Linked DNA regions of Oceanispirochaeta sp. M1. The protein of the gene in region 1 interacts with the protein of each later gene in a pairwise test. Links are inferred from orthologs where the notes say so. Each region holds a gene or a part of one and is shown in the gene's direction. Other genes may lie near its edges.

Region 1 (15,008 bases):
TGCGGCCATGAAGAGCCTAAATGGCTCGGCCGCTGCCCCGGATGCGGGGAGTGGAACAGCTTTAAAGAAAGATCCCTTCCCTCAGCACCAATTTCTCCCTCCGGTTTTTCAGCGCCTGCTTCCGTGCCCAGCAGTCTGAAGAGCATAAAAATTGAAAATAAAGAACGACGCAGTACCGGAATTCCTGAAGCCGACCAGGTTCTCGGAGGTGGTCTTGTAGAAGGTTCAGCCATTCTTCTCGGCGGAGAACCGGGAATAGGAAAATCTACTCTTATGCTGCAGATAGCCATGATGGCGGCTCAGGATAATGAGGTTCTCTACATCTCAGGTGAGGAATCCCCGGGACAGATAAAGTTAAGAGCCGACAGACTGGGAATAGATTCAGATAATCTCATTATTTACTGTGAATCAAGGATTGAGGAGATTCTGGAGACTCTGGAAAAGAGAAAACCCGGAATGGTTATCATAGATTCCATACAGACCGTTCAGTCCCCATCCCAGGGCATTGTCCCCGGGACAGTTAACCAGCTTAAGTATGGATGCTTTGAGCTGATTAACTGGGTCCGCAGCAGAAACTCAGTCCTTTTTCTTATAGCACATGTAACCAAGGAGGGCTCAATAGCAGGCCCCAAGGTCATAGAGCATATGGTGGATACCGTTCTCTATTTTGACCACTCAGGCAACGAACTGCGTATACTGAGGTCCACTAAAAACCGTTTTGGATCTGTGGATGAAATTGGATTGTTCAATATGAGCTCCAAAGGACTGGAACAGGTCAGCCATCCGGAAGGTCTGTTTCTGGAAAACCGGGACGGTGAACTCCCCGCAGGAATCTCGGTTGCTCCGGTATTTGAAGGTTCACGGGTTCTACTTGTAGAAATCCAGTCTCTTACAGTACCCGCAAAGGGTGCTATATCCAGAATATTTTCAGACAGGGTGGAGAGCAGCAGAATCTCAAGGGTTGCCGCCATAATGGAAAAACATCTGGGGATCAAATTCTCCGATCAGGATATCTATATTAATGTGGCAGGAGGCATGAAAATTGCCGAAATCGGGATGGAACTCCCTCTGGCACTGGCAATTTATTCAGCACGTACAGGAATAAAGCTCCCCTCGGATCTGATTGCCCTTGGTGAAATGAGCCTTACCGGTGAGATCCGTCCTGTTCCCCATCTGCGCCGGCGCCTCAAAGCAGCCGAAGAGATGGGATTCAAACGTATTCTGATATCAGGAAAATCCAAGGAGACCCGGGATTGGAAGGGGAAAAGCCCTATCATCGCCCGGGATATTAAAGAGGCTATCCGCCTTGTTTTCTCAGCCCCCCAGTAGCATTGAAATCCGGGGCAGCGCGTAGAAAGTTCCGATAGAACTTCCCAGAGAGGAGAAGAAGAATACCAGCAGAATCCTGGATATTCTGTTTCTGTACCATCCTTTAAGGGTGGTTACATCATCCTGCAGCGTCTCCATATCATGTACTCTTGGTTTTCTGAAGAAGTATTCCATTATTCCGGAAACCATTCCCACTCCGATTGTAGGATTCATACTGGTAATAGGTGCCGCCAGAAATGAACACAGAACGGTCAGAGGATGAGCCAATGCCAGAATAGCTCCTAAAGCCGCCAGTGTTCCATTAGCCAGAACCCAGACCAGAAGCATTCTCAATCCAACGTCCACACCTGATGTAACAAAACCGGTAACCACAATGGCCAGAATAAGAGCCGGAATGATCCAGGGGATCATCTTACTGCCCATACTTCTGGGAGGAAGAGTAGAGATCTCTTTCAGATCCACTTTCTTGTTTCCATTATGCAGATCCTCAATCCAGCGGACGATTCCATTCATATGTCCCGCACCCACAACGGCAATAACCTTGTTTCCGGGAGCTTCAAAAATATTGCTTGCCAGATACTGATCCCGCTCATCAATAAGAACCTCTTTGACAGAGGGCAGATAATCGGAGAGTTCATTCATCATATCCTCAAGAGCTCCCTTTTCCTTAAGGGATTCGACCTCCTGGGCATCAACTTTTTCGTTGGCAAAAACAGAGCTGATCAGTGAAGCCAGAAGTTTCATCTTGTTCCATAAACTACTCTTTGCCCAGGCTCTCTGCAGTGTCATCTGTACAGGACGGTCACTGAATGAAAAGGGAATGGAGAGTTCTTTGGCTACTTCAACGGCCATCTTCATATCTTCACCGGGTTTAATTCCCGTATTGTTCCCGACCTTTCTCTGAAAGGAGGTCATCACAAGATTGGCAAGAAGAAGAAATCCCTTCTTCTCTTTGAATACTTTAGTCAGATCCATCTGCTGCCACTTCTCATCCTTGGAGAGAGACTGATAACGTCCGGCATCTATTTCGACACAGATCCTGTCAGGGAGTTCCTCACGGATTGTATTGGTAACTTCATCTACACTGTCTAGAGAAACATGGGCAGTACCAAGGATCAGGATCTCCCGTTCTCCCATTCTGATACGGCTTACCGTATCGCTTTCATTCTCTACAGTAAAATTTTCACTCATGGATTATTCCTTTCCCAGGCAGCCAGATCCGACTCAAAAAAGCCGGTCGAATCTTCAACCATTTCATAACTGGCCAGTGCAGTTTTTCTCAGACCATTAAGGTCATCTCTGGCACCCAGATAGAAATACATACGGCTGCGTAGGTCTTCATTACTTTCTTTTGCTATTTTATCTGTTATAAAAAAGTTGGATCCCGGTTGGAGATAATAGCGGAACATTTCATATTCCACACTGTCTCTTATGACTCGGGGTGCTACTTCCTTTAATAAAGATTCTGCTTTTTTTCGATCTCCCGTTTTCTCCATACACAGTGCGGCGGCAAGAGCGAAAAGAGGATCTCTGTCATCAAACTGATATGACAGAAGAAAATGATTTTTTGCTTTTACAAAATCACCATTCATATAGGCATACTTTGCCAATGGTTCATGGGCATAACCATAATTGGGACGGGCAGCCAGAACTTTTTCATAATAAATCTCTGCTTCATCATACCGTTCCCACTCATCAAGAATCCCCGCCTTATAGATATTGGCAAAAAGGTTGTCCGGATTAAGAGACTCCAGTGTCTCAAGATCCTCCCAGGCTCCTTCCAGATTATGAAAGTACTGAATACGGATACGGGAGCGGTCCAGATAATGCCACTCAACATTGGGTTCAAGCTCGATAGCTCTGCCGTAATCATCTTCGGATTTACCGTAATTCTTGAGTCCTTTCCAGGCACGTGCCCGATCCACATAAAGATAGGCAAACTCAGGTTCCAGCTTGATAGCCATATCCAGAAGTTTTATGGCGGACTCCAGCTTATCCATATTCATCTGTGCGGAACCTCCGCCGGATAGAGCCATAAAATTATCAGGATTCTTTTTCAGTATACGGAGAAAGCTTTTATTTGCATCTTCATAGCGCTTGGCTGCCAGATCCACGGTCCCCTTCATAAGAAGAGCACCCTCATGATCGGGATCAGATTTCAGGATATCAGAGACAATTTTATCACGTTGAGGAAAGTGTCCCTCTGCGTTTTCAAGAATTGCCTGATTGTAAAGAATATCTGAATTCCCCGGATTCTCTTCAAGCAGTAAATCAAGCTCCTCACGGGCTTTGACAAACTGTCCTTCAGAAATCATTAATACAGCTTTAAGAATATTCTCTTCCAGGGTCAGCTCATCAGCATCCTCGAGGAGGGCAAGAGCCTTTCCGGTATCTTCAACATCACTGAGTTCATTCAGGGATTCCACAAGAGTCGGTTCTTCAACCACATCCTCCGGGACCGGTTTTTCAGAAACAGTATCGTCCTGTGTTTCGGGTTTTTCAACTTCATTCTTTGAACCTGAATCCTCAGGTTTCTCAACAGAAGAGGAATCTGCCGGTTTACCTGTTGGAGTACTTTCACATCCACATGAAGTAATAAAGATAAGGGCAAGCAGAATAGCCCCTGTGATTGAGAGTCTGCTCTTGATCATTTTATCTCCTTATAAGGGAACTGAAAGAGTGTTCTACAGGAACTGGAGCTTTCAGATTATTTTAAAAGTTAAACATGTTCGGCGGAAAAGAGTAAATAAAGCGAATTACAGAAGTAAATATACCTCTGTAATCCAATTTGGACAAGGTTGCTTTTTTACTTTCCTATTGGTAATATTCGGGCCATATGAAACGTAAGTACAAGCCCATTCTCAAAGCAGTTCCCATTATATATGCATTATTTATGCTACTCTTTTTATTTTACCATTTTTCTCGTTTTGAGGAGATGTCTCTAGTTGTACAAAATGTCTCATACAAGGGTTCAAGAACGGTAGAAACCGGTCTTTCACCTAGCTCAATAAATAAATTATCCGTTTTTACAAACGGTTTACAGATCGATTTTTCCAGAGGAAAGAAACTGCAGGTCATCACAGAAGATGATATTGTCAGAGAACTATCGGTTCAGGAACTTGAAGTTATTGAAAACGGTATAATTCTTCATTTTAAATACGACATCAGTATCAAAATTATATCTCAGAATAGCGACAGCAGTATAGAAGTCACTGTTCCTCAGACAATTCCACCGGTTAAAGAGCTGATTGTGAGTGTAAAAGCCCAGGATAGTTTTCAGATCAGTCAGGATGAGCAGATGCGGATAATACTGAGTGACGGAACCAGTAGTTATTTTCTTGACAGCGTTTCAGGTATTGAACACAGAAATGGATCTCTTATCATTTCGATGAAAGACCATGTCACTTCCATTGTCAGTCTCAAGGACGAAGCCCCGGGATTGGGAAGAACCGCCTTTGAATGGTTGGCGGACAGCGATAAGATTATTCCCAATAAGGCTCAAACCATCAGTGATTATAAAGACAAGGCCTATAAAGGCTGGACACAGCGTTTTGATAAAAATACAGGAAGCTTAAAAATGCCTGAAGGTATGCCGGCTTTCTCTGAACAGGCTCTGGTCTATTATCTCTCTGAAATGTACAGCAGAAATGAAGAAACCCTTTATGTCTCAGACCTCCTGAAGGCTGCTGAGAAGAAAAGTTCTGAATTGTCATGGTATTCCAGCCCTTATACGGGTGATGTGGTAAACAGAACCGCAGCGCTTTTAAGAACAGCGCCCTCCACTCTTCTAAGGGAAATAGAAACTCTTGATTCCGGTGAAAACAGCGGGATTTCTCCCTACAAAGAGATAATGGAACTTAAAGAGATTCTTTCCGATCCGGGGGTGACAGATCCTGTCCCGTGGATTGAAGAAAATATTTATCCCCTGATTGTCTGGCTGGATGAAGGTCTCTACATTTTTCACCCCGAGAACCCTGAGGCCGGCAGTATCTGCTCTCTCAAGGCTGCAGAATTACTTGAAGATGCAGCAGAAAAGACAGCAGATCAGAATCTAATGGATATTTCAGCTGCCCTGACACACTCCATTCTTTCCAGGGCTGAAGCAGACGGTACCCTTCCTGCACGGATATCCTTTTCCAGAGAAAGAGCCTCTATGGAAATAGGTAAAATCCCCGCCGAAGATGTTTACACACTCTACCAGGAAGAAAGATTTTCTCCCAGGATAACAGATCTCAGCAGTGAGATCGCTTCCGGAGCATGGCTCTATACCGCTGCAGAAAACAGCAGTGTGAGAAAACTGGAACAATCCATAGAACTTGATGTCCGATTTCCTGTAGGACAGATACATCATCTTGTAATTAAGGGAGTGGAACCCTTTGACAGGATCTTCCTTCATAATATCCGCTGGAAAAGCGATCCACGCTTTCAGCGTTATTCAGATGGATGGGCCTATAATTCAATAAGCAAAACACTCTATATAAAGATTAAACACCGCAAAGAGAAAGAGACTATACGTATTCTCTTCAACCCGTTGGAACCCGAACCTGCGGTAGAACCTGCAGAACCAGGGGAGACAACAGAACTTGCAGAGACTGCCGCCGAAGGATCAGGGATCAGTACCGCAGGCTCTGCCGGTAGCTCAGGAACGACGACAGGCCCGGGCTCAACAAGCAGATAAATCATCAATTATTCTATTTTTCAGGAAAAAAAGAGGTGCATTTTTTTCTGATCCTGTATAATACTAATGAAATCACTGCTCAGCTTCACGGAGGATCCAATGAAAAGCTGTATTTTTTATGTTGTTATCAGAGAGAATTATGATACAGATCATAATGACTTTTTTCCTTATATCTCCTCAGAATACGTAAAGATAGCCAAGAACTTCAGACAGGGTATTAAATATCCCGTACTAGCAGTCAAGGATGTCACCATTGTTGCAGAAGACGAGAATGTCGTAGAGACATCACAGTTTCTAGTTCCCACGGAAAATCAGAATTTTATGTGGGTTCAGTCTGAAATTTTCAAATTTGCAGGAACCACACCGGAATAGTTTATGATAGTTCTCAGTCCTGAAGAAATGCGTCTGATGGATGAGAACTGCATCCGTCAATACGGAATTCCTGCACTTATCCTGATGGAAAATGCCGCCTCCGCGGCATTGAATCATATTTTAGATTCTTACAGGTTCAATAAAGTTCTCATTATCTGCGGCAGAGGGAACAACGGTGGAGACGGTCTTGCACTTGCACGTAAACTCTACAGCACTGAAAAAAAAGTGGAAGTCCTTATTTCCGGTTCAAAAGGAAAGATGACTGATTCATCACTGCAGAATCTGCTGTGCCTTGAAAAGCTGCCAATTCCCATCTTCTATAATCCCGACAAAAAACGGCGTGAAAAGCTCTTCAATAATTCAGAACTGATTGTTGATGCCCTGTTAGGAACAGGATTAAACAGAGAAGTCGACGGTGATAAAAAAGAACTCATCCTTGAAATGAACCAGAGCAGAAGCCCTGTAGTCTCTCTGGATATTCCCTCGGGACTGGATGGAAAGAGTTCCGAAGAACTGGGCTGTGCAGTCAAAGCGGAGAGTACAATATGCTTCGGCGCACCAAAATACGGAAATATAAAGAGTCCCGGATATTTAAAGAATGGAAAGCTCATTTGCTCCCGTATATCCTTCCCCCCTGAACTCTATAAAGATGAAAAATTCAAATCCGAGCTGAATCTTCCGGAAGCTCTAAAAACAAGAGATCCCCTGGGGTATAAAAACAGTTTCGGAAAGATTCTTGTGATCGGGGGAGGTGGTGACTATATAGGTGCACCGGCACTTGCAGCCAGAGCTGCCTACCGTTCAGGAGCGGGGTATGTCACTGTAGCGGTTCCGGCATCTCATAATGGAACGTTCTCGATTCATTGTCCGGAAGCCGTTATTAAAGGTCTGAAAGAAACAGCCGCAGCTACTATTTCTGAAGAGAATTTTGAACTCCTGCTGGAGCTCTCCTCAAAACAGGATGCTGTAGTTCTGGGTCCCGGAATGACTCAACAGGAGGAGACCGTTTCCCTTATCAGAAAACTGATCCCGGCAATACCTGTACCTCTGGTAATCGATGCGGATGCTCTTAATGCTCTTGCCGGGTTCCCGGAGCTGACCCTTAAGCGGAAGTCTGCCACAGTTATAACACCCCACCCTGGAGAACAGAGACGTCTTGCTGAAAAGACTGAAGACGCTCTGGAAAAAGCTTATAACGCAATCTGTGTCTATAAAGGTCCCCGGACTGTCATCTCCCTTCCCGAGGGCAGGGAATATATTAACCTGACAGGAAACGAAGCACTTGGTACCGCAGGCAGTGGTGATGTACTGGCAGGTATAATCTGCGCTTTGCTGGCACAGGAAGAGGATAAAAGCGAAGCAGTAAAAAAAGCTGTTCTCCTCCATGGCCTGGCTGCCGATTTATTCGATGGTGCAAGCGACAGTTTTACAGCTTCTGATATTATTGAACTGTTGCCCCGATGTTTTACCGCCTATAGAGAAAATCATGTAAACTGGACCAGAAACTGCTACAACAGAATGGAAATCATTCCATAAACAGCTTCAGTCCTCAACTATATTCAGAGAATGAATGTATCCGGTATCTAAGGAGAGAAATCAGATGTTAGTCTATTGTGTAGAAGTTCATGTTATTCCAGGTAAGGAAGAAGAATTCAAAGCCGCCAGTCACAAAAACCATATGGAAACCCGAAAAGAGACGGGTAATATCCGTTTTGATGTACTGCAGCAGACTGAAGACAGCTGCCGCTTCTTTCTCTATGAAGCATACAGTTCTGAAGAGGCTGTAAAATCCCATAAGGAGACAGCCCATTATCTGGAATGGCGTGAAAATGTCGCACCCTGGATGGCAGAACCCCGAAAAGGAACATCTCATAAGGTCTGTGCACCTCTGGAGCTGAGCAAATGGTAGGGTTCTCTTTTGATGCAAACCGGAAAATAATCTTCGGCCGGGAGAAAACTCTTGAGGTAATTCCATACCTCAAGAAGCATGAGGGAACCATCCTGGTTATTTCCGGACGAAGTATCACCTCTTCAAGCCTGTGGAAATCTCTTCAGAATGCTCTGATGCGTGAGGGAATTCGATGTGATTACAGACAGATATCAGGAGAGCCCTCACCGGAAGATATAGATTCAATCTGCAGAGAAGCTGCAGGAAACTTACCATCAGCGCTTTTAGCCCTTGGGGGAGGAAGTGTTCTGGATGCTGGAAAAGCTGTATCTGCGATGCTGACAGAACCAGCTGTTCTGGAGGGATTTGCTTCGGTACAGGATTATCTGGAGGGTGTTGGAACACGGCTTCCTTCCGGCTCAAGGCTTCCCCTCTATGCACTCCCTTCTACAGCGGGAACCGGAAGTGAATGTACTAAAAATGCGGTTATCAGCCGTCCTGGTAAAGAAGGATTCAAGAAATCCCTGAGGCATGATAACTATATTCCCGACCTGGCCCTAATAGACTCCTCCTGGCTGGATAGCCTTCCACAGGAAACCGCCGCATCCTGCGGTATGGATGCCTTCTCCCAGCTTCTGGAATCATATATATCCACCGGCGCCTCAGCACTGAGTGATGCCCTTGCCCTTGAGGGGCTTGAAGGATTTTTCAAATCATTCTCCCCGCTCCTTGAGGGAAAAGCCTCGACAGATGATTTCGACCGGATAGCCCTGGGAGCCAGCCTTTCGGGGCTGACTCTGGCAAATGCCGGCCTGGGAACGGTTCATGGGATTGCCGGAACCCTCGGAGGACTTGCTGAACTGCCTCATGGAACGGCATGCGGGCTACTCCTCCCTCCTGTAATGAAAAAGACCTTTGAAGCACTGCTCCGGGAGGATAGGAACAATCCGGCACTAAAAAAGGTACAGACCCTGGCAGTCAGGATCAGTGGAAAGGAATCTGCCTCAATCTCTGATTCCACAGCCATTCTTACGGAACAACTGGAAAAATGGGCCGCCGCGGCAGCTCTGCCCTCCCTTGAAAAACTTGGTCTCAATGCGGATCTGCTGGAAAAGGCCGCAGCCGATTCCGGAAATAAAAACAATCCTTATTCATTCAGCAAAGAAGAACGCCTTGAGCTTCTAAAAGAAGTATTCTGATGACAGAGCTGTTCAAATGACCGATTTTTTCTCACCGCAGCCCAGGGCTCTGGCACATAGGGGGAACAGTCAGGATTTCCCTGAAAATACCGAAGCATCTTTCCGCTCCGCCTATGAGATGGGAGTGGATGTTATTGAAACAGACGTAAGGCTTATGAAGGACGGAGATGTTCTAATTTTCCATGATCCCGACCTGAGCCGCTGTACGGGAGACCGGCGCCTTATCTCGACCCTCAGTCTTGAGGATCTGAAAGATATTGATATGGGATTTCTATTCTCAAAAGACCAGGGCAGGACCTTTCCACACAGAGACCGGGGAATCAGGCCTCTACTTCTGAAAGATGCTCTCAGGCTGTTTCCGGAGACCCGCTTTAACATCGACATGAAAGATCCGGGCAGAGAGCTGGCAGAAAAGACTGCCGGAGTGATAAAGGCTGCGGGAGCGGAAAAAAGGGTCTGCATAGGATCCTTCCACCACAGCAGTATCAGGGCATTCCGGGAGGAACTTCCAGGGACAGCCACCTCCCTCTGCCAGAGAGAGATGATCAAGGTGCTGCTGTTATACAGATCGGGCTGGGTTCCGGCTTCAGTAAAATCAGGGCAGGTACGGGCTGTTCAAATCCCCGAAAAGGCAGGACCCTACAGACTGATCCGGCCATCCTTTCTCAGCTGGTGCAGAAAGAATAAACTGGCGGTTCAGGTCTGGACAATCAATGAAGAAGAAAAGATGAGATCCCTCTTCTCAGAAGGGGTGGATGGAATCTTTTCTGATATTCCTCAGATGCTGGTAAAAGTCTGTAAAGACTACTCTATTCTGGCACCACCCAGGCAGATGTCATCCTCGTAGAAAACAGCAAATTGTCCGGGAGCAATTCCCTTATCTCCCTCATCCATGGTCACCTCGATGCGTTCTGCAGAAAGCCACTTTATGCGGCAGCTGTTCAGCCGGGGGCCATGCCTCAGTTTAAGGGTCAGTTCATCTGTCCGGGGCTTTCGACTGATCCAGTTCGGCTCACAGACATTAAAGACTGTTCTCTTCTGTTCCAGAATATTCCTGCTTGAGGATACGTAGATAATATTATTCTCCAGATCCTTGGATGTGACATACCAGGGACCATTACTCAGCCCCAGACCCTGACGCTGTCCTATTGTATGAAACCAGAAACCTTTGTGGCTTCCAAGAACCTCTTCTGTTTCCAGTTCCCGAATCTCTCCCTCTTTTTCACCGAGGTAATGTTTTACAAAATCCGAATATTTAATCTTCCCCAGAAAACAGATTCCCTGACTATCCTTTCGGTCTTTATTGGGAAGATCATAGCGCTGCGCCAGTGCACGAACCTCCTCCTTCATAAGAGAGCCGATGGGAAATATGATCTTACTTATCTGATCCTGTGAGAGGTGGGAGAGAAAATAGCTTTGATCCTTTACGGGATCCGGAGAACGCCTTAGATAGCTGAGTCCGTCTATCTCCTCAACAATGCCGTAATGACCGGTGGCAACCTTGTCGTATTCCTCGTTTACCTTATCGTAAAAGGCACCGAATTTCACTCTCTGATTACAGAAGATGTCCGGGCTGGGGGTGTGACCTCTCTTGAGCTCTGAAATCGTGTAGGAAACGACCCGGTCAAAATACTCCTGCTGCAGAGGCAGAACCTTTAAAGGAATATTTTTGGCCTCACATACAGCACGTGCATACGCCATATCTTCCTCCCAGGGACAGGTCCCGAGAAAACTTAATTCATCCTCAAGCCAGATCTTGAGATAGTAGGCTGTTATATCTGTATAACCTTGTTCCAGGAGACGGTAGAGAGCGACGGAACTGTCAACTCCTCCGGATAATAAAAGGGCAATCTTCATGACATCAGATTCTTTCAGACTTATACCGCTTTTGCAAGATCTTTACATGGTGTATTCATTAATCCGACTCGTAGACAAAATCTTTATTCTGCTCAATAATGTTTAATAATCAACATTTACTGGACACAAACTACTTTTTTGTCAAATAACACCTTTTTTTACAAGATAAAAAGAATTAATATATTCATGGAATGAGGTCAACTATGAAAAGTATTGGTATCAATATAGGCAGCTCGAGTCTTAAAAGTGTACTCCTAGAAGATGGAATACAATTGTGGAGCAAAGTAACCCCCCATGAAGGAGATTTTCAGAATGCAGTAGTAAATCTGCTGGATGAAAACGATCTTGAAGAGGGAATACCCCTGCTGGTCACAGGAACTGAAGGCCGCTACCTCCTTGCTGCCAACTCTGTAATCGAACCTGTATGTGTAGAAAAAGCCCTGGAAAAAACAGGATATTCTGTTAATGCTGTTGTGAGTATGGGCGGTGAAGATCTTGTGGTCTATGCTGTCAACAAAGAGGGCAAGATAACCAATAATTTTTCCGGCAGCAAATGTGCTTCGGGAACAGGTGAGTTTTTCAAACAACAGCTGGCCCGTATGGATATGAACCTGGACGGAGTAAACCGGGTCTCAGAAGAGAGCCGGGTCTGTTCCCTCTCCGCACGATGCTCCGTATTTATGAAGAGTGACTGTACTCATAAACTGAACAAGAAAGAAGCAACGAAGGATGATATTGTCGTATCCCTGAGTGATGTGATGGCCACCAAGGTCTGTGACTTTTTAAACAGGGCCAAAATAGAATCTGGAAAAGTACTCCTCAGCGGGGGGATTACCCGAAACAAACATATTCTCCGATTTATGAAAGAGAAATCTCCTGACATTGAATTTATTATTCCTGAAGAAGCCCCCTATTTCGAAGCATTCGGAGCAGCCCACCTGGCCGTGGAAAACGGTTCACCCCTTCCCGGATCAGAAATGATCCTGAAAAACAGCAAGGTCAGATTTGACCGCTACAAAGATCTGAAATCGGCGTCTGATAAGGTTCGCTACTTCGAAACTGAAATTGGTACTGTAAAAAAAGACCATGAATATATTCTTGGAATTGACGGTGGTTCCACAACAACAAAAGCCTGTCTTATTGATATGGAGAGCTCGGAAATTGTAGCCGCCCATTATGGAAGAACCCATGGGGATCCTGTCAGAGCACTGCAGAACTGTATTATTGAATTAAGAAAAAAAATACATAAAGATATCGGAAATCCCTCGGCTATCAAGATCTCCCTGGCGGCCACAACAGGATCCTCCCGTGAGATTCTGGGTGTATATATGGAAACGGTTGCCGTTTACAATGAGATTATAGCCCACTCACATGGAACGACTTTTTTCAGTAAAGATGTAGATACAATCTTTGAGATCGGGGGACAGGATGCCAAATATGTTCTCCTTGAAAACAAGGTTCCCATAGACTACGCCATGAACGAAGCCTGCTCTGCAGGAACCGGTTCCTTTCTGGAAGAGTCAGCGGCGGGAGACCTTAATATCGCTCATGCCTGGGAGATCGGAGAGATCGCCCTGAAGGCCGAGAATCCTCTGAAATTCGGTGAACACTGCAGTGCTTTTATCAATTCTGATATCCGCAAGGCCATACAGCAGGGAGCCCGCAGAGAAGATATTACAGCTGGGATTGTTACATCTATTGTTTCCAACTATCTCAACAGGGTTGTGGGAAACAGAACTATCGGGAAAAAGATTTTCCTCCAGGGAGGTGTTGCTAAAAACAAGGCCGTACCCCTGGCCTTTGCCATGCTCCTTGATAAGGAGATTCTTGTACCCCCGGCTCCCGAACTGATGGGATGTTTCGGTGTGGGAATTCTGGCAAGACAGAAACTTCAGGAAGGGCTCATTGAGAAATCTTCCATCGATATGGAAGCCGTACTGGACACAGAGATTGAGTATGAAAGAGTTTTCACCTGTAAGTCCTGTGAGAACTTCTGCCCTATTCAGGTTCTCAATGTCAACGGACACAAATATATGTTCGGAGGCCGCTGCAGCAAGTACGCCAACTCAAAAAAGAAAAGCGAATCATCCACACAGGTGATCAACTATATTGATAAACGCAATGAGATGATGTTTACAACATTTTCTCCTACAGTGGAAAGCTTCAGACAAAAAAGGGATTTTACCATCGGGATTCCCCGATGTTTCTCAGTTCACAGCCTCTATCCCCTCTACTCATGGTTTTTCCATGAACTGGGAATCAAAACAGTTCTGTCCGATGAGATAGCCCATGAAGGTGTTGCCCGGGCCGAGAGTACCTACTGTTTTCCTGCAGAAATTGCCCATGGGGCAGTTCAGGATATTATCAATAAAAAGACAGACTATATTTTTGTACCGCATTTCAGGGATATGCCCAGTATGGAAAAAGATGTTCATGCAAACTTCTGTCCTATTACCCAGAGTCTGCCCTATTACATACAGAAGGCATTTCCCTATGTTCCCGAAGAAAAACTGATTCCCCTGATTGTCACATTCAAATTCGGCGAAGCCAAGGCACTGGAATACTTCTATAAACTGGGAGAACAACTTTCAATTCCAGAGACTGAGATCAAAGCTGCATTCAAGAAAGCAGTTCAAAAACAGGAAGAATACCTCCATGCCTCAAGAGAGATGGGAAAAGAGGCTCTGAAAAAAGCAAAAGAGCATGACCATCCGGTAATCGCCCTTCTGGGACGTCCCTATAATGCCTTTACGGCTGAAGCAAATATGGGAATTCCACGAAAGTTCAGCAGCCGCGGTTATTCAATTATCCCCTTTGATATTATCCCTCAGGGTGATGAAAAAATATTTGAAAACATGTATTGGTATTACGGCCAGCTTGATATGAAGGCTGCCGCCCGTCTCAAGGATGAAGAAAATATCTATATTACATTTATCACCAACTTCTCCTGTGCCCCCGACTCTTTCATACTTCACTATCTGAAATGGATGATGGGGACTAAGCCTTTCCTGATTCTGGAACTGGATTCCCATTCAGCAGATGCGGGTGTAGACACAAGGGTTGAAGCATTCCTGGATATCATTGAAGGATACAGATCAAGAGAGGCTGAAAGTAATGCTGAGCGTTATGACAACGGTCTTCGTTTTATTAATAACGGAAGGGATCCTCTTCACCTTAAAAATGAGCTTAATGGTGAGACTATTCCCATCATGAATAATAAAAAGGTGAAGATGCTCCTCTCCAATATGGGAGATCTGTCCACTGCCATGATGGCATCTATTGTCCGCAGGTCAGGAATCAACGCCCAGGCTCTGCCGGTGGCGGATTCAAGAACCCTGCAGCTTGCCCGAAGTCATGCATCAGGAAAAGAGTGCGTTCCATCCCATCTGGTACTGGGTGCAGCACTGAAGTTCATCAATTCCGAAGAGTATCGTAAGGATGAAATATACCTCCTCTTTGTACCCATCACGACAGGTCCCTGCCGTACGGGACAGTACTTTGTCTTCTATGAGAATCTGTTTAAAGATATGCGTCTGGAAAATGTTGTTGTAGTGACTCTGAGTGCGGATAATTCATACACAGAACTGGGTCCCGATTTTTCAAAAAATATGTGGCACGGACTGGTTATCTCAGACTATATGAAAGATATTCAGACCTCTCTGAGAGCCTGTGCCGAAAACCCGAA
Region 2 (15,100 bases), on another replicon or contig:
AGGAATTCTGTAAAAACTTTCTGCGAGCTTTCCACTGTGGTGTCTGCTTCAAGAATCAGGGATTCCGGGATCTCATGTCCCTCTTTTTCCAGAGTCTCTTTAAACCCCCTGAATCTCAGTTCAGAAGGATGGCAGCTGTAGGAGAGATTCCGGTTTTTATCACCCATAAAGGCACAGGGCAGGTAATTTTTTTCAAGAAAAAGTTCTGCTGCAATCTGACCGCCCTTATGATCGTCAGTCAAAACACGGCTGTAGTTCTCATCATCCGATTCGATCATCACAACATGGAGTCCTGAGGCTTTTAGTGCGCGGTTCTGATCAGTCGTCAGATAAACAGACATTAAAATCAGTCCATCAATTCTGCGTGTGAAGGGGACGGAACTCAGATATTCATCCAGCTGGTCCGGACTCTCTATGGTGTAAATAACGACTTCATAGTTCTTTTCTTTAAAGAAGGGAATCATCCCTCTCAGTCTATCTACAAAGGATGGTGCCGGGAAAAATGGTGTGAGAACTCCGACTCTCCGGACTGAGCGGCTTGTAATAGTTCCTGCGTTTCCCTGGCGAATATAATCAAGCTTTTCCATAGATAGGGAGATCTGCTGCCCTGTTTCGGCTTTTACATTTTCCGGGTTATTCAGATATCGGGATACAGTTGTAATACTGACCTCTGCTTCCCTTGCTACATCATATATTGTTGCTCTTTTTTTCATATTATCCTGAACAGTTGTTGAATAAAGAAAGAACTTTTGTGAAAGTACTTTCATCTACTTTTCAGAATATACCCACTTGGAGATATCTGTCAAATTAATTGTCAGTTATTCAAAAAAATCGGATACAGGATTTTTATAAAGAATCCTGAAGCCATGGTATCATCTGTATAAAGGAGAGAGCCTCGAATGATTACAAAAGATCAAAAATCAAGTTATTTCGGTTTCCTCTGGCATGGGATATTTCTTGCACTGACAGTTACATTTACAGAGGTGAATTCTGTGCTGCCCGCACTTGTGCTTCAGGTAGGGGGCTCAGAGCTGCATATCGGTTTTATAACAGCCATAATGGTCGGTTTTCCTCTTGTCTCTCAGCTCCTTTTTGCCCCATTTATTCAGTCAAGAAAAAGAAAGAAACCCTATCTTATTGCAGGTCTGTATGCCAGGATGATGGCACTTTTCGGTATCGGTCTTCTCCTTAACAATGCCGGACGTTTCTCACCCTCTTCTGTTTTGATTTTTATATACTGCGGTCTCACGGTGTTTACCCTCTCAGGAGCTTTTGCCGGAATCAGTTATGTTTCACTTATCGGGACTTCAATCCCCCGGGAACTGAGACATAAATTTTTCCTGCGGAAACAGGTCTTCTGGAGTGCCGGAGTCCTGGTCTCCGGAGTTCTGACAAGATTTGTACTGACCGGATTTGCAGGGACTCAACGCTATACTTTTCTCTTCGTATTGGCCTCACTGATGCTGGCCCTGGGATCTATCGGATTCTGGATGATCAAAGAGCCCGAGTCTGAGAGTGTAAGTACCGGAGCTCCCGGATTGAAGGGAATAACAGCTTCTATCAGAGAAATCCTGAGCGAAGACATAAGTTTCAGATATTACTGTATCGTGGCTAATCTTCTCACTGTCTCAATTGTTCTGATCCCATTTTATCTTCCATCTCTGTTAAGAACATTCAATCTGCCATCATCATATGTGGGGACGATTGTCCTTCTGCAGATGGGGGGGATGCTTCTTTCAAATTTCCTGTGGCCGAAGATTATTGGACCTCTGGGCTTTAAGGGACTCTTAAAGATTCAGAGCATCGCAAGCCTGCTGATCCCTCTTACGCTGAGTATATTGCTTTTTTCAGGTCAGGGTCTGTGGGTTTTATATCTGATCTTTCCCATGTTGGGGGCGCTCTCGGGAGCTCATAAGATGAGCGGGGAGGCTGTCCTGGTACAGATCAGCAGAGAGGATAAGCGGGCCTTGTATTCAGGTATTTACGGAGCCCTGAATCTGAGCAGTGCCCTGGCACCCCTGCTCTTCGGATTACTCCTGCGATCTGTGGACTTCAGGCTGTTTTTTCCTGTCATCGGTATTTTGTCTCTTTCTGCACTATTCGTTATCAATAAGATGATCTGTCCTGTGGATGTAAAAAAGGCAAAGGATGACATGATCGGAGCCAGATAGACCGGTATATTTATAAGTGGCAGATCTTGGTCCAGTCGTTGTATAATAGGCATCATTAAAAATTGTATACTATGGAATAAGCGATAGATGAATCGAAGCTTCAGACATTTCGGCATAGCAATTGGGCTTTTTATATTGTTGTTGATTTTCGGATTGAATGGAATTATTTTACACCTCCCATCCTCAGTGAACGGGCTGTTGCGGTCAGGGAAACCTGGAACATCAATGGTATTGATCAGTGGGAACTTATCCGGAGGCATTTGACAATTTTATTATTTCATTGAAGAACAGATATTAGATAAGAGATTATATAACTGGAGAAAAAAATGGCCTTTAAAAAACGTCCCGATGGTACACTTATCAGAAATCTTCACTCATTCAGAGGGATGCTCCCCTTTCTAATGAGAAACAGAACCGAGTCTATCATCTATTTTGAACAGGAAATTGATGTAACCGAAACTCTGGCTTATGTTAAAAAACACAACAAGAGTATGGAAGACCGAAGCAAGAAAATGACAGTCTTTCATGTTTTTCTCGGCGCCTTTGTAAGGTCCATCGCTCTGCGTCCCCAGCTGAATCGTTTTGTATCGGGTTACCGTTATTATCAGAGAAATGAATTATCTGTTAATTTTGTTGCCAAGAAGACACTGACGGATGATGCTCAGGAGATCAATGTAAAGATCGCCTTCGATCCTAAAGATACCCTTGAGAGTATTACAGCTCGAGTTAATCAGTATGTCAATAAAGCCAAGAGTGATGAGGGTAACGTCAATTCATCGGAGACAGACTTTCTAATGAAGTTTCCCAGATCCATCCTCCGTATGATTATGTGGGGGTTCAGGGTTCTGGATTACTGGAATCTGGCTCCTGCATCCATGATCCGTGTAGATCCCATGTATACCACTCTTTTTCTGACAAATCTGGGCTCTGTGGGCATTGATGCTCCTTATCATCATCTTTTTGAATGGGGTAATAATGGTCTTTTTGCTGCTATAGGGAAGATTAAGAAAGTCTATTCAATGAACAGTAAAGGTGAAGTGATCGGACGGGATATTGTTAAACTTACCTACACCCTGGATGACCGTCTTTCCGAAGGGATCTACTGTGCAAGAGCCATTGATATGATCAAGCGTTTTGTGGAGAACCCGGCTGAGTTGAGCGAAGTTCCCGATATCCCCCAGCATCTTCTGGATGAACTGAATCTGAAACCCATTAAGTCTATCAAGGAAGACGGTTATGTTTGAAACTAAGCCCTGGCTGAAATATTACGGTAATATTCCCTCTGAAATTGATTATAAAAAGAGAACCCTCTACCGGGCATTCCGTGAATCTGCCGAAGCCTATCCTCATAATACAGCCCTGGATTTTATGGGAGCGGAGATCAGCTACAGTTCACTCCTGAATCTTATCGATCAGACCGCGGCAGATTTAAGTGCAAAGGGAATGAAGGCGGGAGACAGGATGACTGTCTGTCTTCCCAACTGTCCAGAGGCTATCATCACTTTTTATGCATTGGCAAAGATCGGTGCTGTTTCCAGTATGATCCACCCCTTATCTGCCCCTGATGAGATCGAATATTACCTGAATCTCAGTGAAAGCAGATGGGCGATTACTCTCAATGCATTCTACTCCCGTTTCGTAGATATTCTGGATAATACAAAAGTTGAAACAGTATTAATCACAAAGCTGGGAACTTATATGAGTCCCACAATGCGGACTCTATTTTTCCTGGCAAAAGGAAGAAAAATCAAAGCACTGCCGGAAGATTCCAGAATCCTTAATTGGTCTGATCTTACAGCTGTTAAAGGCAGTCCTGTTGATGAAGTGGAAAGTAATCCGGAAGGACTTGCGTCCCTTCTTTACAGCGGTGGTACGACGGGCAGTCCCAAGGGGATTATGCTCAGTCATATGAACTTCAATGTTCTGGCGGGGCAGACAGCATGTCAGGGTTCTAAAAGGCTGGGACCCTTGGCTCCTGGAGACTCAATTCTTGCAATTCTTCCTGTTTTTCATGGTTTCGGACTGGCAGTCTGTATCCATACATTTCTGGTTAATGGGGGCTGTAGTATCCTGGTGCCTCAGTTTTCGGCTGAGGTGGCTGGAAAGATTATCAGAAAGAAAAAACCCACCATCATGGCGGGTGTTCCCACTCTGTTTGAAGCTCTTTCCAGTAATAAGAATCTTCTTAAGGCTGACCTTTCAGGGATGAAAGGCGTTTTTGCCGGAGGTGATTCTGTTCCGATCAGTATCAAGAGGGATTTTGACAAGGTTCTGAAGGAGCGGGGGGCAGATATTGAACTGCGTGAAGGCTACGGGCTGACTGAGTCTGTAACTGTTTCTGTTTTAATGCCCGAGGATGAATATCGGGAAGCTTCAATTGGAGTCCCTTATCCAGATATGCTGGCCAAGGTGATACTTCCAGATTCATATGATGAAGCTCCTGCTGGAACAGATGGTGAGATCTGTATTTCAGGTCCTTCTGTAATGATAGGATATCTTAATGATCCCGAAGAGACCTCTGCAGTTCTGCAGACTCATGATGATGGAAGAATCTGGCTTCATACCGGAGATATCGGAGCTATGGATAAAGACGGTTTCCTCTATTTTAAACTGCGTCAGAAGAGAATGGTCAAAGTTTCCGGCATTGCGGTATATCCAACACAGGTGGAAAAGGTACTTGAGAGTCATCCTGCGGTAAAGATGAGCTGTGCTATCGGGGTTCCTGACGATTATCAACTCCATAAAATAAAAGCTTTTGTAATCCTCAATAAAGGGTACAGTGCCGGTTCTGAGCTGGAGGAAGAACTGATCGCCTACAGCAGAAAACATATCAATAAATGGAGCTGTCCCCGTCTGATCGAGTTCCGGGATGAACTTCCCCTTACAAGAGTAGGTAAGATTGCCTACACAGTGCTGGAGCAGGAAGAGGCCGCTGAGGTCTGAGGAAATCCTCAATTTTAAATACTAGTTAAAATATATTGATTTGCAAAAAAAACTCACTGTGATTCCCTGAAAAGGGAAAGACGTGATAAAATTATTTTGCATCCAATATTTACGGGGGGCTGATGAGAAGCTTATTTCTACAAATAACCCTGCTGCTTCTGTTTTCTCTTACCTTGCTTTCCGCTGATGATGATTCTTCTTCTGAAGATACAGCTTCAATTTTTCTCCTCTTCTCTTATCACCCCGGACATCTCTGGGAGGACAGTATCTATTCGGCTCTTCTTGAAGGAATACAAGAGAAAATTCCCGGCACTAAAATTACCCTTGAATATATGGATACAAAGCGTAAATCGGTTGAAGAAATGGAAGAGAGTATTATCAGGGATCTTTCACTCTTTGATGCCGATGCTTTCTCCCTTATTGTTGCAGTAGATGACAATGCTCTTCAGTTCCTTGCAAAACAAGGCGAGGAGCTTTTCCCTGATACTCCTATTGTTTTCTGCGGTGTAAATGACTACGAATTTGTTAAAAATACCCTCAGGAAGAATCATACAGGTGTGATCAGCAAGGTGAATTTGCCGGACACTCTTGCCCTTGCAAAGAAGCTGATTCCTTCTCTCCGGACTGTGTATGTCATAGTCGATGCGACTCCCACAGGATACGGAAACAGGCAGATGGTTGAGAGGCAGATCCAGGATCTGAGAGGAGAGCTTGCTCTCCTGGATTTTCATTTTCTGGGTGAAAATAAACTTACCACCGATGAACTTATCCAGTGGAGTTCTTCTGTGTCTGATGATTCAATTCTCCTGCTTACCAGCTGGTATAGAGATAAAAAAGGCAACTTTATTTCAGAAAAGGCTTTCCTTTCCAGGCTCGCTTCGGAAACATCAGTTCCAGTCTTCAACCTTTTGCATCTACGATCCGGCATCCTTGGCGGTAAAGTAACATCAGGCACCATACAGGCTGGACTGGCTGTTGATCTGATAGCTGGAATTCTGGATGGGGAAGACGCAGGTACAATTCCTGTAATCGAAGATGACACAACTGTTTATGCAATTGACCAGAAGCGCTTCAGATATTGGAAATTCAGAGAACAGGACATTCCGGGAGAATCTATCCTCCTTAATCCTCTATCAATAAGCAGTTACCAGGTGACCATTCAGCTTCTTTCTATAGCATTATTCTGTCTTCTTTTCCTTATCGGGTTATTGATAAGGCAGTCTTTTTTGCTGAATCGTTCGACTCTTCATCTTTCACGGCAGAAAAATGAGCTTTATACAACTTTAAGCTCTATCGGTGACGGTGTAATTTCTACTGATACCGAATCGAAGATCGTATTTATGAATAAGATGGCTCAGAATATGACAGGCTGGATACTTGAAGAGGCCGGTGGACTCCATATTTCTCAGGTTTTGCCACTTGAAAATGGATTGACCGGTGAGATGGTTATCAATCCGGTTCATAAAGTCCTGGCGCATAATGAGCGTGTTCTGATGGATGCCAACACTGTTCTGATAAATAAGAAGGGTCAGAAAATCCATATTTCGGACAGTGCTTCTCCTATCAGAGATCCCAAGGATGATACTCTTATCGGTGTTATTGTGGTATTCAAGGATATAAGTGATTCAGAAAAAATTCAGCAGATTCTCCAGAATGAACAGCGTCGTCTGCGGGATGCTCAGGCCATGGCAATGGTCGGTAACTGGGAATATGATCCGCAAAAAAATAGTTATTGGTACTCTCGTGAGGTTTATACTCTTAGTTCTGTTGATCCCGGCATTGATGGAATTCCTGAGACTCTTGATTTTATGAAGAAGATTTTTCCTTCCTGGAATCAGAGCACAATTCTCCCCGATGAACTTCAAAATGAATCCAGTCGTGTAAAATCCATTATGACCATTCCTGTTGATGATGGCGAAAACAAGATCCTTCATCTTATTGCACGGCAGGCGGAAAATCCTGAAACAGGGAAACAGATTGTAACCGGGATAATTCAGGACTTTTCAGAATTGTCTCAGACAAGAGCGGCTCTTGAAGCCAGCCAGGGTCAGCTTCGTCAGGCTGCCAGGATGGAAGCGGTTGGAAAACTTGCAGGAGGGATCTCCCATGAATTCAATAATCTGCTCCAGATCATTCTTGGATACAGTCAGCTTCTGAAGGATGACTGTGCCGGCACCCGTGAGATGGAATATATCGAACCTATTATAAAGACTGCGGCCAGTGCCAGAAATCTGACCAGGCAGCTTCTTCTTTTCAGTCGAACAGAAAATATGAACATGGAAAATTTTACCATGTCAGGGCTTATTCACAGTCTTATGCCCATACTGGGGCGTCTTCTTGAAGAGAATATCGTTCTGGAGCCCCATCTTGCGGCTGAGGATGACTGGGTTTATGCCGACAAACAGCAGATTGAGCAGGTCCTTATAAATCTGAGTCTCAATGCCCGGGATGCCATGGAAGGGGGCGGTCTTCTGAGCATCCGTCAGTCTATTCATATTGCCACACACTCTTTTCCCGGGCTGGATGGGTATATTCCTGCTGGTGAATATGTGGAATTGATTGTTCAGGATAACGGTTCGGGTATTAATAAGGAAATTCTTCCGGAGATCTTTGATCCATTCTTTACAACCAAAGATAAGGATAAGGGTACTGGACTTGGACTCTCAATTGTTTATGGGATAATCAGGCAGCACCAGGGGTATCTTAATATTGAAACAGACCGCAGCCGTGGTACTTCTTTTCATATTTATCTGCCTCGGGTCAATGCTTCTCAGGATACCCGGAAAGAGCTTAGTTCCAGAGAAGAAGACAGCCCTGAATTAAAGGGTCTTATTTTTATGGCGGAGGATGATCCAATGGTCCGCCAGCTTGCAGAGACCATGCTGAGAAAAAGCGGATTTAGGATAAAAAGCTTTGTGAATGGAAAAGAGCTGATTAATGCCCTGAAAAAACGGAGATCTGATGATGAAACCATAGGTCTTTTTCTCCTTGATGTCATTATGCCGGAGATGGGCGGGGTTCATGCATTTAACAATCTCAGGTCCATGGGTTATGATATGCCCGTGCTTTTTATGAGCGGTTATACGGAAGAGAGGCTTCATAATATTGCTGATCTTAAGGATGCCTCCCTTATTCATAAGCCTTTTACCATGAAGGATCTTGTGCAGGAGATTCAGTCTCTGATAATTTGAGCTTAAAATATCCAGGCTCTGAATGTTCTTTGGTAGAATAAAACATATAAATCACCTAGAATGCACACCAATCTGAGTTCAATGGAGAAATTATGGCAAGGGTTATTACATCCTATCACAGCATCATGGAGAGCATGAAAATAGCTGAGGGCACACTTTATGTCAGCAGAACTAATAAGAGAATTACACAGCTTGAAGAAGAAGCAGGCCGTAGAGGAATTCCAGTAAAGACAATAACTCCTGTTGAGATGGATAAAATGAGTGATTCCGACGGTCATAAAGGGTCTGTATTTGTTCAGAGTTCTTCGGCTCCTAAAAGCGGAAATACCGTGAACCGTTATACTGATCTTAAAACATTCCTGGCCGCAAGAGGCGGTGATGATCAGCTTCTTGTTTTGCTTTTAGACGGCATTACTGATCCTCATAACCTTGGTGCCATTCTCCGATCTGCAGATCAGTTTTCAGTAGACCTGATCCTGCTGCCTGCCAACCGTTCTGCCAGTATCAACTCAACGGTTGCCAAAGTCTCTGTCGGGGCTCATGCCTGGGTCCCCACTGTTCAGATCAGTAATTCTGCCCGTTCTCTGGATGCCCTCAAGGATGCGGGGTTCTGGATTTATGGGGCAGATATGGGTGGCTCAACAGCTGCGCAGACCGACCTCAAGGGACGTACCTGTCTCGTTTTGGGTTCTGAGGGCAAGGGAATCTCCCGCCTTTTAAAGGATAAATGCGATACTATGGTAAGCATTCCCATGAATGGTCATGTCGATTCCCTGAATGTCTCCGTGGCAGCTGGGATTCTAATGTATGAGGTTATCCGCCAGAGAAATTGACAGACGTTCCAACCCTTCCCGGAGCAGGCTCCGGGGACAGCCGTAGTTCAGTCTGAAGAATCCTTCTCCTCCCTGTCCGAACCATGTACCCTCCACGAGGGCTATTTTCCCCTTCTCCTGCAGAAGATCCTGAATCTCTAAATGGTTCATTCCGAGTTCTCTGAAATCTATCCATCCGATAAATCCTGCATCAGGTTTCATCAGTTTTACGCCCGGCAGGTTTTTATCCAGATATTCTTCGATGAAGGCAATATTCTCTCTTAAGTATATTTTGAGGGCGATCAGCCATTCGGCTCCCTCATTATAAACGGCTTCACCGATTGCCAGTGCCAGAGCGGAACCTTCCTGTGTGCCGAATGCCAGCTGACCATCCAGGTAGGTCTGTCTTCTTTTCTGTGAACCGAAAACTGCAATAGAGAGTTTTTCTCCTGCAATGTTGAAGGTCTTGGAGGGGGCCATAAGGGTCATTGAGTTTTCGGCAGCCTCTGTTGAGAGGGATGAAAAGGGAATATGAGGACGTTCTCCAAGGACGAGGTCTGCATGGATCTCATCAGAAATGACAAAGACTTCATTACGGATACAGATCTCAGAAACTTTGTTCAGTTCTTCCTCTGTCCAGACACGGCCTCCGGGATTGTGGGGACTGCATAGCAGAAGAAGGGTACAATCCGGCTGTGAGGCTTTTTCTTCAAGATCATCAAAATCCATTACATACCGGGGACCGTCCATCACAAGTTCGTTGACCACTGTGTTTCTATGGTTACGGATAATCATATTTCTGAAGGGCTGGTAAACGGGTTCCTGCAGAATCACTGAATCACCGGGTTTTGAGAATAGATGAACTCCCAGGCTCATTGCACTGACTATTCCCGGAGTAAAACAGATATCTGATAGATATACAGACCAGTTGTGCTCGGCCTCTGCCCAGTTCTGCCAGGCCTTAAGAAAGCCTTTATCACTTGCAGGATATCCGAAAACTCCGTGCTCGGCTCTATCTTTCAAAGTATCCATTACAATTGAAGGAGAGGCAAAGTCCATATCTGCGACCCAGAAGGGGAGCATATCTTCATTACCGAACCTGGCCTTGAGAACCTTTTCATCCCATTTTGCTGCGTTGCTGTTTTTTCTGTCTATTATCCGGTCAAAATCCATGTTTTCACTCCTTGGAAATTATAAGAAGGCTTGTATTATGCTTACTCCAGCCATGGTTGTAATAGATGCCAGGGCTGTACTTATCATTACAATCAGGGCTGCAAGATCACCGTCATTGTGCATCGCATCCGCCATAATATGGCTGGAGACGGCCGCCGGTGCTCCTGTAATAAGGAAAATCATGCCCAGTTCGTCCTGTCTGTACCCTATAGTATAGAAAATGATCACCGCTACAACAGGTAAAAATACAATTTTTATCAATGATGATCCCAAAGCCTTCCTTCCTTTCTCCTTTAAGCCCTGACTTGAGAGTGATCCACCTATATTAATAAGGGCAAGTGGCAGGGCCAGGTCGGCAAGGTATCCCAGAAGCTTACCCAGTATGGATGGTACGGGTACTCTGAAAAATGAGAAAAACATGGCTGTTGCTACACCCATAATAATAGGATTGGTAGCTATGCTTTTCAGGGATTTGAGAACCCCTTTTGCATTCAGTCCGTGGAGGGGGAGGGTGAGTACAACAACTGCCAGTATGTTGAATAGAGGCAGCATGAATGCCAGAATCATTGCTGCTCTGGCGGCCATGGCCTCTCCGTAAAGATTCAATGTCAGAGCAATTCCAATAATGACGATATTTCCACGGAAGGTTCCCTGAATAAAGGCGCCTTTCTGTGTTACATCACTGAATCTCATACTGATCAGTGCAGAAATTGCGGTAACTAGAAGGGTCAGCCCCCCAATAATCAGAATCTCCTTCAATATGAATACCTGTGAAAAGTCCAATGTTGCTATCTTTGTGAAAGCAAGTGAGGGGAGAGCCAGTTTGAAACTCACCATTGAGGCGCCTTTACTGAATTCTGGACCGATCACTTTGCGATTTTTCAGAACGGCACCGATGATAATCAGCAGAAAAACGGGGAAAACACCCTCAAACACAAAAAAAAGTACATTCATAACTAAACTTTTAGCATTTGCTGGGCTTCGGGTAAAGCAATTCAGTGATGCAAAATTATCAACGTTAAATATTATTACAAAAATGGTTGATGTGTAGACTTCCGTTAGTAGATTGATATAGTATTTGTCCCATTAACCAATTGTTTAAGGCGGAGTCATTTACATAATTAAAGACAGCCGTACTACTAAGGAGAGCTCAATGAGTTACGATCATCGGAAGTATAAACCCTTCCCCCCAGTTTCACTGCCTGACAGGACATGGCCTTCAAAGACCATTACTAAAGCACCCTACTGGTGCAGCGTCGACCTAAGAGACGGAAATCAGGCTCTACCCATTCCTATGAGTGTGGAAGAAAAACTGGAACTATTTGACCTACTCCTAAAAATTGGTTTTAAGGAAATTGAGATTGGATTCCCCTCCGCATCTCAGACAGAATTTGATTATCTCAGAACTCTGATCGACAGGAATCTTATTCCCGATGATGTCACTATTCAGCTGCTGACCCAGTCACGTGAACATCTGATCCGCCGTTCTTTCGAAGCTATCCAGGGTTGTAAGAATGTAGTTATGCATTTCTATAACTCAACCTCCACCCTCCAGAGGGATGTGGTCTTTAAAAAAGACCAGAAGGAGATTATCAAGATTGCCGTTGAAGGTGCCAGGCTTATCAAGGAGATTGCCGCCGATTATCCTGATACAAATATCCGCTATGAGTACAGCCCCGAAAGTTTTACCGGCACCGAGCTGGACTTTGCTTTAGAAATTTGTGAAGCCGTAATGGATGTTCTGGAACCCACTCCCGAGAATAAGCTTATTCTCAACCTTCCGGCTACTGTGGAGATGCATACTCCCAATGTCCATGCTGACCAGATTGAATGGTTCTGCCGGAATATCAAAAACAGGGATTCTGTTCTTATCAGTCTCCATACTCATAATGACAGAGGAACAGGTGTCGCTGCTGCTGAGCTGGCCATATTGGCAGGAGCCGACCGAGTGGAAGGTACACTCTTCGGTAACGGAGAGAGAACCGGTAATACCGACCTTATCACCATGGCTCTGAATATGTATTCTCAGGGTATTGATACAGGATTGGACTTCTCTGACATCGACAACATTACCGAGATTTATAAACGTTGTACAAGAATGAATGTTCATGAGCGTCACCCCTATGTGGGAGAGCTTGTGTTTACAGCCTTCTCCGGTTCTCACCAGGATGCCATCAAGAAGGGACTCGACAACTATAGGTCAATTAAGTCTGACTTCTGGGAAATTCCCTATCTTCCCCTCGATCCTTCTGATCTTGGAAGAGAGTATGAGGCCATTATCCGTATCAACAGTCAGTCCGGTAAGGGTGGTGTCGCCTATATCCTGGACGCTCAGTTCGGATATAAACTGCCCAAGGCAATGCATCCTGAATTCTCCAGGACTATTCAGAAGATAACCGATGAGACCGGTAGGGAGCTGAAGGGAAAGGATATTTTTGAAGAGTTCAGCAAGGAGTACCTGGAAGTTCACGCTCCCTGGTCACTGCTGAATTACGAGATCAATGCCCGGCTGGATGTGGATGATAACGGAAAAGAACAGCACAATGTCGGTATCAACTGTACATTGAACTACAAGGGTGAGGAGATGAAGCTGGAGGGGCACGGAAACGGACCCATTGACGCATTTTTTCATGCTCTGCAGTCTACATCTGCTCCCCATATTCACTTTCTCTCATACGATGAGCATGCTCTGAGTGAAGGAGCCGACTCACAGGCAGTCTGTTATATTCAGGTCGCCGACAGTAAGGGACGTTCCAACTTCGGAGTAGGTGTTGATAACAGCATCAACGCGGCTTCTCTGAAAGCCCTGCTCTGTGCTCTTAACAGAATTGAAGAACAGAACTGATTTTTATTTCACCGCCTGCTGCCATACCCGTCGGCGGGGTTTATCAAAGGCCCTTAGGCCTTAACTAAAAAGACACCAGAGTGATGTTACTCTCTCTGGTAGAAAGGAGCATCAAATGTCATATAAAGTAGCTGTTCTCCCCGGTGACGGGATTGGACCGGAAGTAATGGAATCTGCCCTGCAGGTCCTTGCTAAAGTAGAAGAAAAATTCGGATTTAAACTGGAACTGACCACGGGACATATTGGTGGTATTGCCTATGATGAAACAGGTTCACCCCTTCCCGAAGAGACTCAGAAAATCTGTAAGGAAGCTGATGCTGTTCTTCTAGGTTCCATCGGCGGACCTAAATGGGACGGACTTCCTCCCGAAAAAACTCCCGAGCTGGGTGGTCTTCTTGCACTGAGAAAAATGCTTAAACTCTATGCCAACCTCAGACCTGCAGTCCTCTATGAAGAGCTGAAGGCCATGAGTCCTCTCTCTGAAAAGGTCCTTTCCGGTAAAGTAGACCTTCTGACTGTCAGAGAACTGGCTAATGGTATTTACTTTGGAGAACCAAAAGAATTAACCGATACAATGGGGCTGGATACCATGATCTATACGGTAGATCAGGTGCAGGCCATTGCCAAACAGGGTTTTGAAGCAGCACAGCGCCGTAGAAAGAAACTCTGTTCTGTAGATAAAGCCAATGTACTCTGTTCCTCTAAACTCTGGAGACAGGTTGTGACAGATATGGCTTCAGATTATCCTGATGTGGAACTGAGCCATATGTACGTGGACAATGCGGCTATGCAGCTGATGCTTAACCCTCTGCAGTTTGATGTTATTTTGACATCAAACCTCTTTGGTGACATCCTCTCCGATGAATCTGCGGCAATCTGCGGTTCTCTGGGTATGCTTCCCTCTGCTTCTATAGGTAAAGATATCAGCCTCTTTGAACCCTCCGGAGGTTCCGCTCCTGATATTGCAGGAAAAGGAATTGCAAACCCCATTGCTCAGATCCTTTCTCTCGCTATGATGCTTGAGATCTCATTCGATCTGAATGATGTAGCTGAAGCTATCCGCAACGCAGTTGATGTCTGTGTGAAGGGTGGAATCAGGACAGGAGATATTATCGATCCCGGTATGACTCCCGTATCTACTAAAGAGATGACCGAAGCTATCATCAGTAAAATCTGATTTTGAACTGAGAGTTAATCTTATAAATATAAAAGCCGCCTGGAATTGCTCCGGCGGCTTTTTTCTATTCTCATCATAATTAGAATACTGTAGGGGCTGCATCTCCTTCAGCTTTATAGGAACCGGAAAAGGAAACTGAATCCCATTCATTTGATCCACCGTCAGTGCTAATGATCCGGATTGAAATCGGCCCGGTTGTAAGATCATTCCAGGCGGGATGTTTCTCAAATTCCATTTCAATTCCGACACCCGAGCCATCCCCTGCAACAGATGTACCAACTGAATACTGGGTTGCATTGTAATCAACCCAATCTATTACCCAGGCTGCACCGCTGTGTTCTGTATAAAAGGTATGATTGACTCCCTGATTCTGCTGTAGTTCAATTCGATAACCGGTTTGCTGTGAATAGAGTGCTGGATCTGTGAAAGTAATAAAGAAATACACTCTATCAGAATCCTGCATTATATAAATATTTTCTATATCACAATTGTTCTGGGTTCCCGTATCATCTCCGGTAAAATCACGGTACCAAAAAGCTGTATCCCAGTTTTCTGCGACGTCCATTACACCATCTACAACTGCTGTTCCTGTAGGGAAATTGAGAATCGATGCGTTGGTAACCGGTGCCGTTTCAAGTGAATCTTTTAATATGACATAAAGGTTTTCATTTAAATCGAACCCATCCAAACCGCCATCACCTGAACTGTCTTCGTAGCCTTGATACCATGTATCAACACCGAAATCCAGTCTATGGTTTTCACTCAGAATGTCCCAGTAGGCTGACTTG

What was found.
Region 2: the proteins of DV872_RS06485 (region 1) and rlmB interact in binary tests that used the Escherichia coli proteins (3 or more experiments, as listed by UniProt). The link is inferred for Oceanispirochaeta sp. M1 from one-to-one orthologs.

The regions. Positions count from the first base shown.
Region 1 is NZ_QQPQ01000007.1:96,472-111,479, reverse strand. The notes cover bases 5,797-8,648. They hold DV872_RS06485 (NAD(P)H-hydrate dehydratase), read left to right. Parts: upstream 5,797-6,382; coding sequence 6,383-7,915; downstream 7,916-8,648. Other genes in these bases: DV872_RS06475 (iron-containing alcohol dehydrogenase), read left to right, coding at 8,282-8,648; DV872_RS06480 (antibiotic biosynthesis monooxygenase), read left to right, coding at 7,980-8,288; DV872_RS06490 (hypothetical protein), read left to right, coding at 6,107-6,379; DV872_RS06495 (hypothetical protein), read left to right, coding at 5,797-6,007. Outside these bases: DNA repair protein RadA, read left to right, coding at 1-1,329; DV872_RS06505 (TraB/GumN family protein), read right to left, coding at 1,315-2,520; DV872_RS06500 (tetratricopeptide repeat protein), read right to left, coding at 2,517-3,980; more of DV872_RS06495, read left to right, coding at 4,166-5,796; more of DV872_RS06475, read left to right, coding at 8,649-9,466; DV872_RS06470 (glycerophosphodiester phosphodiesterase), read left to right, coding at 9,483-10,313; tRNA 2-thiouridine(34) synthase MnmA, read right to left, coding at 10,271-11,323; DV872_RS06460 (acyl-CoA dehydratase activase), read left to right, coding at 11,527-15,008. UniProt on the Escherichia coli protein: Bifunctional enzyme that catalyzes the epimerization of the S- and R-forms of NAD(P)HX and the dehydration of the S-form of NAD(P)HX at the expense of ADP, which is converted to AMP.
Region 2 is NZ_QQPQ01000010.1:113,846-128,945, reverse strand. The notes cover bases 7,324-10,267. They hold rlmB (23S rRNA (guanosine(2251)-2'-O)-methyltransferase RlmB), read left to right. Parts: upstream 7,324-8,397; coding sequence 8,398-9,138; downstream 9,139-10,267. Other genes in these bases: DV872_RS09100 (MalY/PatB family protein), read right to left, coding at 9,106-10,267; DV872_RS09110 (ATP-binding protein), read left to right, coding at 7,324-8,305. Also shown: DV872_RS09130 (LacI family DNA-binding transcriptional regulator), read right to left, coding at 1-713; DV872_RS09125 (MFS transporter), read left to right, coding at 900-2,171; DV872_RS09120 (2-oxo acid dehydrogenase subunit E2), read left to right, coding at 2,498-3,415; DV872_RS09115 (class I adenylate-forming enzyme family protein), read left to right, coding at 3,408-5,114; more of DV872_RS09110, read left to right, coding at 5,237-7,323; more of DV872_RS09100, read right to left, coding at 10,268-10,290; DV872_RS09095 (AEC family transporter), read right to left, coding at 10,309-11,244; leuA (2-isopropylmalate synthase), read left to right, coding at 11,444-13,135; leuB (3-isopropylmalate dehydrogenase), read left to right, coding at 13,251-14,312; DV872_RS09080 (hypothetical protein), read right to left, coding at 14,392-15,100. UniProt on the Escherichia coli protein: Specifically methylates the ribose of guanosine 2251 in 23S rRNA.